One region of the Mycolicibacterium aubagnense genome, then DNA from elsewhere that is predicted to be linked to it. Evidence: predicted binding sites of a transcription regulator. Region 1 holds the regulator's gene; the other holds the start of a gene.
What was found. Region 1 encodes LexA, which represses DNA repair genes until DNA is damaged. Its sites were predicted from a motif close to CGAACANNTGTTCG; they were not measured.
Positions count from the first base shown of each region.

Region 2: G6N59_RS26175 (HNH endonuclease signature motif containing protein) is a predicted target of LexA. The motif match lies at 3,920-3,933, and genes of this name have one in related genera.

Region 1 is NZ_AP022577.1:5,843,060-5,848,846, forward strand. Features, by position in the region: gene G6N59_RS27945 (sunset domain-containing protein) at 1-2,060, shown strand, start outside; gene lexA (transcriptional repressor LexA) at 2,127-2,837, opposite strand; gene G6N59_RS27955 (LysM peptidoglycan-binding domain-containing protein) at 3,088-3,561, shown strand; gene nrdR (transcriptional regulator NrdR) at 3,673-4,137, shown strand; gene G6N59_RS27965 (alpha/beta fold hydrolase) at 4,144-5,166, opposite strand; gene G6N59_RS27970 (proteasome assembly chaperone family protein) at 5,212-5,787, opposite strand, start outside.
Region 2 is NZ_AP022577.1:5,474,436-5,480,222, forward strand. Features, by position in the region: gene metH (methionine synthase) at 1-193, shown strand, start outside; gene G6N59_RS26165 (HAD family hydrolase) at 193-858, shown strand; gene G6N59_RS26170 (sugar porter family MFS transporter) at 935-2,389, shown strand; gene G6N59_RS26175 (HNH endonuclease signature motif containing protein) at 2,512-3,915, opposite strand; gene G6N59_RS26180 (phosphoribosyl-ATP diphosphatase) at 4,089-4,370, shown strand; gene hisG (ATP phosphoribosyltransferase) at 4,391-5,236, shown strand; gene G6N59_RS26190 (DUF4126 family protein) at 5,298-5,787, shown strand, end outside.

The sequences.
Region 1 (5,787 bases):
AAGACGGTGACGTCTATCAGGTCGGCGCCGGCTATGCGCAGAACTTTGCGGGTGGAAAGATTTATTTCACCGAGAACACCGGTGCGCACCTGATTTACGGCGCAGTTCTCGACAAGTATCAAGCGCTGGGCGGTGCCGCTGACAGCGACCTCGGGTTCCCGACCATCGACGAGGGTGCCGGGAAGGCCTCCGACAGCCGGAACAGCACGTTCAGTGCGGCCGACAAGCCCGTCATCTTCTGGACGCCGGAAAACGGTGCATGGGTGGTGCGAGGCGCCATCAACGTGGCCTGGGACAAGCTCGGCGGGTCGGCGGGCACTCTCGGCGTACCCACCGCCGACGAGTCCTGGAAGGGCGACGTCGTCTCGCAGCCCTTCACCGGCGGTGAGGTGAGCTGGAACTCCAAGACCAAGGCATTCACCACCACACCCGCTGATCTGGCAGGCCAGCTGTCCGGGCTCGACGTGCCGGGCGACGCGACGACGGCCATCGCCGCGGCGCGGCGGGCCGCCGGTGGGCCGCAGGGGCCCCTCGGCGACGAGCAGGGTGCGCAGTACAAGGTCGGCGACGGCGTGGCGCAGAACTTCGCCGGCGGCTCCATCTTCTATTCGGCCGCCACCGGTGCCCACGCGGTCACGGGCGACGTGCTGGCCAAGTACCGCGCGGCCGGCGGGCCGCAGGGTGATCTCGGATTCCCGGCGAGCAACGAGACCGATGGCGGCATCTCGCCGACCAGCCGGGTTGCCACCTTCGCCGCGGCGGACAACCCGACCATCTTCTGGACCCCCGACCACGGCGCGTTCGTCGTCCGTGGCGCGATGAACGTCGCATGGGCCAAGCTCGGCGGCGCCGCCGGCAAGCTGGGCGCGCCGACCGCGGACCAGACGGTCAATGGCGACGTCGTCAGCCAGAAGTTCACGGGTGGGTCGATCTCGTGGAACAAGTCGAGCCACGAATTCAGTACCGAGCCGGCGGACCTGGCGTCGCAGTTGAGCGGTGTGCAGGTCCCCAGCGTCGATCTCCCGGGCGGCGTGAGCGCGCAGCCCGAGGAGTCCGGCAAGTGGTACCAGTTCCACTGGTGGTGGCTGCTGGCGATCATCCCGCTGTTGCTGGTGGTGGTGGGCATCGCGATCGCGGCGCTGCTGCGGCGACGGCGGCATGCCGACCAGGATGTTCTCGACGAGCACGATGCGTACGACTACGACGACCACGAGTTCGGTGACGGGGAGTACGGCGACCCGCAATACGTGGACGACCACGGCGACACCGAGTACGCCGCCGAGTCCGCTCCCGAGAGCGAGCATTTCGACGCACCGCACGGCGGGCCCGAATTCCAGAGCAACCCGGACGTCATCGACACCGCGCCGACGGTGTACCCCGATTTCACGGCGGAGCAACCTGCGGGCGAGGCGCCCGCGGGAGAGTCAGAGGCGCAGCCCGAGGATGAGGCCCAGCCTGTCGACGCCGGCGAGCCCACTGAGCCCGAGCCGGTCGCTGATGAACCCGCAGACGAGCCGACGGCATCGGTGCAGCTTCCCGAGGCTCTGCGCCGCGGTGGCGCGGCGGCGGGCATGACCGCGGCCGGGCTCGCGGGGTTCGCGGGCCTGCGGCATCGAGAACCCGGCGACCGCGTGTGGGCCGCACCGGCCGCCGCTGAGACCGCTGCCTCGGACTCGGACGTTGACGAGCACGCTGACGAGCACGCGCCCGGGTCCGAGGAGCAGGTCGTCGATGCTGAGCGGGCCGAGGTCCCTGCGGGCGAGCCGGCGGGCGAACCGCCGGCCGAGTCGCGCGCGGACGCCACGTCGGCGGAGGACGCCGTGACGGCCGGTCCGGCCAGTGGTAGGCACCACGCCCTGGGTGCGGAGGAGCCCGAGACCGCGCAGATGTCGTTCCGTGTCGCGACCGGCGCGGAACCGCCTGAAGGCTACGTCATCAAGGCCAACACGAAGTCGGGTCTGTACTGGGTGCCGGATGCGCCCGGATACGACGACGCCGACGTTGAAATCTGGTTCGCCAGTGAGGAATTCGCGGTCACCAACGGATTCATCCGAGGCTGACCGCGCCAACGCCTGAGCCCCGCTGCGAGCGACTGCAGCGGGGCTCAACTCTTGGTCTGGGAGGCGTCAGATCTTGCGGATGACGGTCACGACCTTGCCGAGGATGACCGCGTCATTGCCCGGGATCGGATCGAAGGCCGGGTTGTGCGGCATGAGCCACACCTGGCCCTTGGCGCGCTTGAAGGTCTTGACCGTGGCTTCGCCGTCGATCATCGCCGCGACGATGTCGCCGTTGTCGGCCACGTTCTGCTGCCGCACGACGACCCAGTCCCCGTCGCAGATCGCGGCGTCGATCATGGACTCGCCGACCACCTTCAGCAGGAACAATGAGCCCTCGCCCACGAGTTCGCGGGGGAGCGGGAATACATCTTCGACGGCTTCCTCGGCGAGGATCGGGCCGCCGGCGGCGATCCGGCCGAGCACCGGCACGAAAGTCGGTTCGGGCAGGGCGTCCGAACCGGCGACATCGGTGGTGATGGTGGCGCCGTTCGTCTCGTCAGAGCCCCGGACATCCACGGCCCGCGGGCGGTTCGGATCGCGGCGCAGATAGCCCTTCTTCTCCAGCGTGCGCAGCTGGTGGGCTACAGATGACGTGGAGGTCAGGCCCACCGCATCGCCGATCTCGCGGATGCTGGGCGGGTAGCCGCGCGTGGTCACCGAGGCGCGGATGACGTCGAGGATGGTCCGCTGACGTTCGGTGAGACTGCTGGACCGGCCGCCCGACTGGGCGTCGGGGCTGCGATCGGTGCCGTCCGGGGTGTCGGTGCTGTCGCTCATATGGACGAATCTAGCCCAGTGCACACGAATCATCAAACATGTGTTCGAGATCGGCTGCATCGGCGTGTCGCGGCCGGGCTCCACTGTGACGTCGCGAAAGCCGGGGCGAATCAGCGGAACCGAACTTGTCGGTGGGCCGTCGTATCGTTCGCAACAGTTCGATCACATGTTCTACCGTTCGAACGTTTGGGCGATATAGTCGAACATAAGAGCGATCGAACCTATGTACGAACTCAGGAGAGGAATCGACATGACCGTCATCACCCGCGAGTACCCGACCGATGTCGTCGTCCGCACCGTGCCCCGGCGCGCCGACGTGAATCGTCACCGCCAGGCTCGGCTGCGGCCGGCCGGTTCCCGTCCCTCGGGCGCGGCATTCCGGCACCGGGGCACCGGTGTCTTGACCTCCCGTGCCTCACACCGGCGCAACCCGGTCACGCCGTTGACCACGGTGATGCTGGCCCTGGTCGCTGCGGGGATCACGGTGTGGCTGGGCCTGGTGGCACAGTTCGGGGAGGCTGTCCAGCCGACCGCATCGGCCGCGTCGGTGCCCGCGCAGCTCGCGGTGGTCCGGGTGCAGACCGGGGAGTCGATTCAGCAGGTCGCCCGGCGGGTGGCGCCCGACGCCCCTGTCAGTGCCGTCGTCGACCGCATCAAGGAGCTGAACAAGCTGCCGTCGGTGGCCCTGAACGCCGGGCAGACGCTGATTGCTCCGGTCGGCTGAGGGCAGCCCGTGCGCACCGTGATCGGCACGGCGCCCGGCCGGGTCCGAGCGGCACGGGTAGGCTCGAGACCGTTCGAAACGGTCGATTGTCGGTGCGGCGAAGGAGCGGTGATGCACTGTCCGTTCTGCCGGCATCCGAACTCGCGCGTGGTCGATTCGCGAGAAGCTGATGAAGGGCAGGCCATTCGTCGGCGCCGGTCATGCCCCGAGTGTGGCCGCCGGTTCACCACGGTGGAGACCGCGGTGGTCGCAGTGGTCAAACGCAGCGGTGTCACGGAACCGTTCAGCCGGGACAAGGTGATCAAAGGCGTTCGGCGCGCGTGCCAGGGGCGGCAGGTCGACGACGACGCCCTGAACCTATTGGCACAAAAGGTCGAAGATGCGGTGCGGGCCACCGGATCTCCCGAAGTGCCGAGCCACGAGGTCGGGTTGGCGATTCTCGGTCCTCTACGTGACCTTGATGAGGTCGCCTACCTGCGGTTCGCGTCGGTGTACCGCTCATTTTCGTCCGCTGAGGACTTCGAACGCGAAATCGAGGCACTGCGGGCACACCGCGGCGTGCCGTCGTCGGGCTGACGGCAGCTAGGTCGCGCTGCGTTCGTCGCTCTCCAGTGCGTCGAATACCGCAGCCTTCATGTCGAATGAGGCGTCCATCGTCTTTGTGGTGACGCCGGCCTGCAAGAGGCCACGTAGCGCGTCGCGGTCGTAGACCGACGGTGCGGTTGTGTCGATGAAATTCTCGACGAGCGCCACGAACCGGTCTGGGTCGTCGTGGAATGGGAAATGTCCCGAATTTTCGAAGAGTTCAAGCCGGGAACCGGGCATCGCGGCGTGCGCCAGTTCTCCGTGGGCGGCCGGGATGACGGCATCGTGCGAGCCCCAAACCAGTTGCACCGGGATGGCTTCGGTCAAATAACATCGGTCCAGCATGGTGACCACCTGGCCGCGCCAGTCGACCACCGCGCGCAGGGTCCGGCCGAAGGCTGATGACGCCCGCGGCTCGGGCAGATCGTTGAGTATGCGCAGCATGTTCGGCAGGTCATGGCCCATGCCGGTCGAACCGAACAGGGCACCGCCGAGACGTCCGGCGATCTGAAGCGCGGGCAGCACCAACGGAATTCGCAGCAGTGCCAGGGCTTCGGTGCCCAACGGGAGCGCTGCGAGCCGCAGTGCGATGTTCACATCTCGGGTGACGCCGCCGGCCCCGACCAGCACCAGGCGATCGATCAATTGCGGGAACTGATAGGCGAATTGCATGGCCACGCCGCCGCCCAGCGAGTGGCCGACGACCGTCACTCGTTCGATGTCCAGCACGCTGAGCAGGTCCCGCATGCCGTTGGCATATGCCGCCACCGAGTAGTCCGCGCGCGGCTTGTCGGACTTGCCGTGGCCCAGCAGATCCGGGGCGATGACGGTGAACCGCTGCGCGAGGCGCGTCTGCACGGTCTCCCACGTGGTGGAGTTGTCGCCGATGCCGTGGATCAGCAGGATCGCCGGACCGGACCCGGCCACCCGGAATGCGCGTCGGTAACCGTGGATGGTCCGGTATTCCAGTCGAGGCGTGACGTCACGCACCGAGTGCAGGTTGGCCTTTCCGTCGGGCATCGTCCCAGCCTCCTTGCCATCGCGCCGGCGAGACCGACCGCATGGTCAGTCGCCGACTGTGCCGTCGTCGCCGGGGTGGGGATCGGGAAACCCATCACCGGACTGTTCGGCGAGGAACTGTTCGAACTGGGCGCCGAGTTCGTCGCCGCTGGGTAGTTCCTCGTCACGTGCCAGCAAAGACCGATTCTCCTGAGCAGCGACGAACGAATCGTACTGTTGTTCCAGCGCAGCGACCACTTGAGCGACTTCCGAGCTGGCTTCCACCTGTTCACTGATCTTCGTGTACACCTCGGCGCCCGCCTCGGACAGCGCGTGCAGCGGAATCTGCAGCGACGCGATTCGGGAGACCTCGCCCAGCAGGGCCTCGGCGGCCGGCGGATAGGCCGTCTGCGCCAGGTAGTGCGGCACGTGCACGGTGAAGCCGAGCGCCTCGTGGCCGTGTTGAATCAGCCTGTACTCCAACAGGTTCGAAACACTGGCCGGAACCTGGACCTCGCCCACCCACGGTGTGTGGTCTGCGATCAGCTCCTTGTTGCCGGCATGCGCGGTCATGGTGACGGGCCGCGTGTGTGGCACCGCCATCGGGATGGCGCCGAGTCCGATGACCTGGCGGACGCCGAG
Region 2 (5,787 bases), 370 kb from region 1:
GACCGAGTCGATGGCGATGTGGCCCGGCGCCGCCGTCAGCGGCTGGTACTTCTCGCATCCGCAGTCGCAGTACTTCGTCGTCGGCCGGTTGGCCCAGGACCAGGTGGCCGACTACGCACGACGCAAGGGCTGGACCATGCAGGAAGCCGAACGCTGGCTCGCCCCCAACCTCGGCTACAACCCGGAGGATTGATGTTCAAGGCCGTGTTGTTCGACATGGACGGCACGCTCGTCGACTCCGAAAAGCTGTGGGACGTCGCGATGCACGCCTTCTACGCCCGAAAGGGCGGGGTGCTGACCAATGCCGTGCGGGAGACGACGGTCGGCGGCTCGGCAGAGAACGTCATGCGCATCGTCTACGACGACCTCGGCCTGGACCCGACCCCGGAATCCATGGCCGAGTCGGCGGACTGGCTGCACGACTACACCGGTGAGCTGTTCGAGCAGGGGCTGCCCTGGCGGCCCGGTGCGCAGGAGTTGTTGGAAACGTTGGCCGCCAGCGGGATTCCGCTGGCGCTGGTGACCAACACCCGGCGCACGCTGACCGAACAGGCACTGAAAACCATTGGTAGTCACTACTTCACGGTCACCGTCTGCGGCGACGAGGTGCCCGACGGGAAGCCCCATCCGGCTCCATACCTGCGGGCCGCGGAACTGCTGGGTGTTTCGGCGGAGGACTGCCTGGCGATCGAGGATTCGGTGACCGGTGCGCAGTCGGCGGACGCCGCGGGTTGCGTCGTGCTCGTCGTCCCGAACGACGTCGCGGTGCCGGACGGACCACGCCGCCGGCACATCGAATCGCTGGCCGGGCTGGGGGTCGCCGACCTCCGGAACATCTACCACGAAATGTGTTCGTAGCTGCCAGTTCTGGTCCCGTAGCGCGGTCTGCTGTGCGATTGTTGAACGCACACGCAGCGCTGCGAAAGGACGTCCGATGTCCCATGGTCCGGTCGGTGACGACACATCGGCGATCTTTGACGACGAGGAGTTCGACTCCGGCCGCAGCGCTGTGCGCATCGCGTCGGTAGCGGCGCTCGGCGGTCTGCTCTTCGGCTATGACAGCGCCGTCATCAATGGCGCGGTGAAGTCGATTCAGCTGTACTTCGAGGTGGACGACAAGTCGTTGGGGATTGCCGTGGCCTCGGCGCTGCTCGGGGCGGCGGTCGGTGCCATGACGGCTGGGCGGCTGGCCGACCGCGTCGGCCGCTTGGCAGTGATGAAACTGGCCGCACTGCTGTTCCTGATCAGCGCACTCGGGGCGGGCGTGGCATGGAACATCTGGGTGCTCGTGGCGTTCCGGATCATCGGTGGCCTCGGCGTGGGTATCGCGTCGGTGATCGCTCCCGCCTACATCGCGGAGACCTCACCGGCGAGCATCCGGGGTCGGCTCGGGTCCCTGCAGCAGTTGGCGATCGTCAGCGGCATCTTCTTGTCGTTGGGTGTCGACGCGATGCTGGCACACCTGGCCGGTGGCGCGGGCAACGTGCTGTGGCTGGGCCTGGAGGCGTGGCGCTGGATGTTCATCCTGATGGTCGTCCCTGCCGTGGTGTATGGCCTGCTTGCCTTCACCATTCCTGAGTCGCCGCGTTATCTCGTTGCCACGCACCGGATTCCGGAAGCCCGCAAGGTGCTCACCACATTGCTCGGGGAGAAGAATCTGGAGATCACGATCGGTCGCATCCAGCAGACGCTCGAGAGCGAACAGAAGCCCTCCTGGCGCGATATGTGTAAGCCAGGCGGCGGACCCTTCAGCCTCTACGGCATCGTCTGGGTCGGTCTGGCGCTGTCGGTGTTCCAACAGTTCGTCGGCATCAATGTGATCTTCTACTACTCGAATGTGCTGTGGGAGGCCGTTGGTTTCGACGAAAGCTCATCTTTCCTCATCACCGTCATCACCTCGGTGGTGAACATCCTGACGACCGTGGTGGCGATCCTGCTGATCGACAAGATCGGCCGCAAGCCGCTGCTGCTCATCGGCTCGGCCGGGATGACGCTGACGCTGGCCACCATGGCGGTCATCTTCGGCACCGCCCCGCAGGTGAATGGGGTACCGCAATTGAGCGGTGCCGAGGGGCCCATCGCGCTGATCGCCGCCAACTTGTTCGTGGTGGCCTTCGGCATGTCCTGGGGGCCGGTCGTGTGGGTGCTGCTGGGGGAGATGTTCCCCAACCGCATCCGTGCCGCGGCGCTGGGTCTGGCCGCGGCCGGTCAATGGGTCGCCAACTGGCTGATCACCGTCAGCTTCCCCGAACTGCGCAGCATGCTGGGCGTCGCGTACGGCTTCTACGCGCTGTGTGCCTTCCTGTCGCTGGTGTTCGTCGCCAAGTGGGTGCGGGAGACCAAGGGCGTTGCGCTGGAGGATATGCACGCCGAGCTGATGGCGACGTAGGGACAGAATCCGGCCGCCACTTTGGTGGAATCTCCACCAGGCGGCTGATGCGGTCTCTGGCCGCCGCTCGTCATAGGGCGCGCGTTGATCCCACGGCGCAACCCGTCAGGCAGTTGTACCGGTTAGGTTGTGGGACTGTCGGTTTCGCTATCGTCGTCGCCGCCTTCTTCCTCTGCCGGGTACAGGGTGGGGTGGTGGTAGTGGTTGGTGCGGGGTTGGCCGGTGTCGAGTAGTGGTGGTGGGGTCCAGTGGGCGCGGCCGTTGTTCATGGTGGTGGTCCAGCCGCCGGTGTGGGCGGCGCGGTTGTCGCAGCCGCACGCGAGGGCGAGGTTGGTGATGTCGGTGGGGCCACCGTCGGACCAGTCGGTGTCGACGTGGTGGGCTTGGCAGCGGGAGGCGGGGGCGGTGCAGCCCGGGCGGGTGCAGCCCCGATCACGCGCGAACAGCATGATGCGTTGCCCCGCGGAGGCGGTGCGCCGGGCCCGGCCCAAATAGAGCGGGATGTTGGTGTGTTGGTCGAAGACCGCGAGGTAGTGGTGGGCGCCGTGGCTGGCCATCCGGATCAGGTCCGGGATGGGGAGTTTGGTGCCGGTGTGGGTGAGGGCGGTCCCCGTTCCCTGTTGGAGTTCGGTCAGGGTGGTGGTGACCACGATGGTGACGGGTAGGCCGTTGTGGTTGCCGAGGTCGGTGCCGAGGGTGATACGGCCCGTGGCGGCGAGGGCGTCGTGGTTGCGTTGTTCGGTGCTGCGGGTGTCATTGTCGATCTGGGCTTGGCTGGGTGTGCCGGACTGGCACGGGGTGGGGTCGGCGGGGTTGCACATGCCGGGGGCGCCGAGTTTGGCGTGGACGGCTTCGAGGGTGGCGCGGGCTTGGGGGTCGAGCCAGCCGTCGACTTTGGACATGCCGTCGGGTTGCTGTTTGCCGATGCGGACGCTGCGTTTGCGGGCGCGTTCGGCGTCATCGGGTAGTGGCCCGTCTTGGTCGAGCAGGTAGCGCAATTGGTGGGCTGCGGCCCGGAGTTCTTCGGGGGTTTGGTGTCGGGCTCCGGCGGTCAGTGTCTGTTCGCACTGGGTTTGGGTGGTGAGGTCGACCCGGGTGGGCAGATTCGCGATGAAGTTGCCGATCACCGCGATGTGCTCGGTGTTGATCGCTCCGGCGGCCTGCGCGGCTGCGGCGGACTCCCATCGTGGTGGCAACGCTTCCCCGGTGAGCCCTGACCGTGGGCCCAGGTTCTCCATGTCGCGGACCCGGCGCCGGGCTTCCGTGGCGGAGATGCGCAAGCGAATCCGCAGCACGTCGGCCCAGTTCTTCGCCCCGATCTCTTTCGGGGTGGTTTGGGTGGTCAGGGCGGCCAGGATGCGGTGATCGACCGCTTCGGCGGCACACCGCAATCGTTCGCGGTGGGACTGTAATTCCAGCAGTTCCGGCACCCCGAGTTCGGTGTAATCGAGGGCAGCGACCCGGGCCACCGCGGCGTCGAGGTCGGTGTAGACCTCTTCGACGAGGTCCGGATCGGTCAATCCCATACTTCGAACACTAGTTCGATGCACCGACAAGTGGGCGTGCCAGATGGGGCGCTAGTCACCTACTGTGACCAGCGTAAACAAAGTGACCAAAGTTTTTCAGAGGCTTGGAGGGCGGGGTCAAGAACGGCCGCCGAGGGCTCGACCGGCACTCATTCGCAGCCGAGGTCGGCAGCGTGAAACAATTGCAGCCCGTGAAGACCTTCGATGCGCTATTCGCCGAGCTCAGTGAGCGAGCGCAGACCCGGCCGGCCGGCAGCGGCACCGTCGCGGCGTTGGACGCCGGGGTGCATCATCTGGGCAAGAAGATCATCGAAGAGGCCGGCGAGGTATGGATCGCCGCTGAACACGAGAGCGACGACGAGCTGGCGGGCGAGATCAGCCAGCTCCTGTACTGGACGCAGGTGTTGATGATCAAGCGTGGCCTCACCCTCGACGACGTGTACGGCAAGCTGTGACCGGCGCATCGTCCAACGGCCTGCTCCGCGTCGCCGTCCCGAACAAGGGCGCGCTCAGTGAGTCGGCCGCCCACATCCTGTCCGAGGCCGGATACCGCCGACGCACCGATCCCAAGGATCTGACGGTTGTCGATCCGGTGAACAAGGTCGAGTTCTTCTTCCTGCGGCCCAAGGACATTGCCATCTACGTGGGGTCCGGGCAGTTGGACTTCGGCATCACCGGCCGCGACCTGGCCGCTGAATCGATGGCTCCGGTCAGTGAGCGGCTGGCCCTGGGCTTCGGGTCGTCGACGTTCCGTTACGCCGCGCCCGCCGGCCGGGACTGGACGGTTGCCGACCTGGCGGGTAAGCGCGTCGCCAGCGCCTACCCGAACTTGGTGCGGAAAGACCTGGCCGACAAGGGAATTGAGGCGACCGTGATCCGCCTCGACGGCGCGGTGGAGATCTCGATCCAGCTCGGGGTGGCCGATGCCATCGCCGACGTCGTCGGTTCCGGCCGGACGTTGGCGCTGCACAACCTGGTGGCCTTCGGCGAATCGCTGTGTGATTCGGAGGCCGTGTTGATCGAGCGCGCTGATGTCGCGCCCGACGCCGCCCGCGACCAGCTTGCCGCCCGCATCCAGGGTGTCGTGTTCGGGCAGCAGTACCTGATGCTCGATTACGACTGCCCCCGCACCGTTTTGGAGCAGGCGACGGCCATCACGCCGGGCCTCGAATCGCCGACCATCGCACCGCTGGCGGACGCCGACTGGGTCGCTGTTCGCGCTCTGGTCCCACGCCGCCAGGTCAACGCCATCATGGACGAGCTGACCGTCATCGGGGCCAAGGCAATCCTGGCGTCCGACATTCGGTTCTGTCGCTTCTGACCCGTACCGGTGTTAGCGTCCCCGTAGGTTCGCCAACCTGCACTTCCGACTGGAGGGTCACGTGACGCAAGCGCTGATACTGCTGTTCGCCTTACTCATCGGTGTGGTTGCCGGGCTACGGGCGCTCACTCCACCCGCGGTGGTGGCGTGGGGCGCCAAGCTCGGCTGGTTGCCGCTCGCGGGCACCTGGGCTGGCTGGGTCGGCCACTGGATCACCGTCACGGTGCTGACCATTCTGCTGGTGGTCGAGTTGATCACCGACCAGTTGCCTTCGACACCGCCCCGGACCGTGCCGGCCCAGTTCGGGGCTCGGCTATTCACCGGCGCGTTCGCGGGTGCGGTCATCGGCGCCGGCTGGCACCACACTTTCATCGGCACGGGTGCCGGAATGATCGGCGCGGTTATCGGGACTATGGCCGGTTTCCACGCTCGCCGAATCCTGGTGGCGCGCAATGGTGGACACGACCTGCCGGTGGCGATTGCGGAGGACGTCATCGCGGTCGCCGGCGGCTTCGCGGTAGCAGCCTTCACCCTGAGTGCGATCGGTCCGT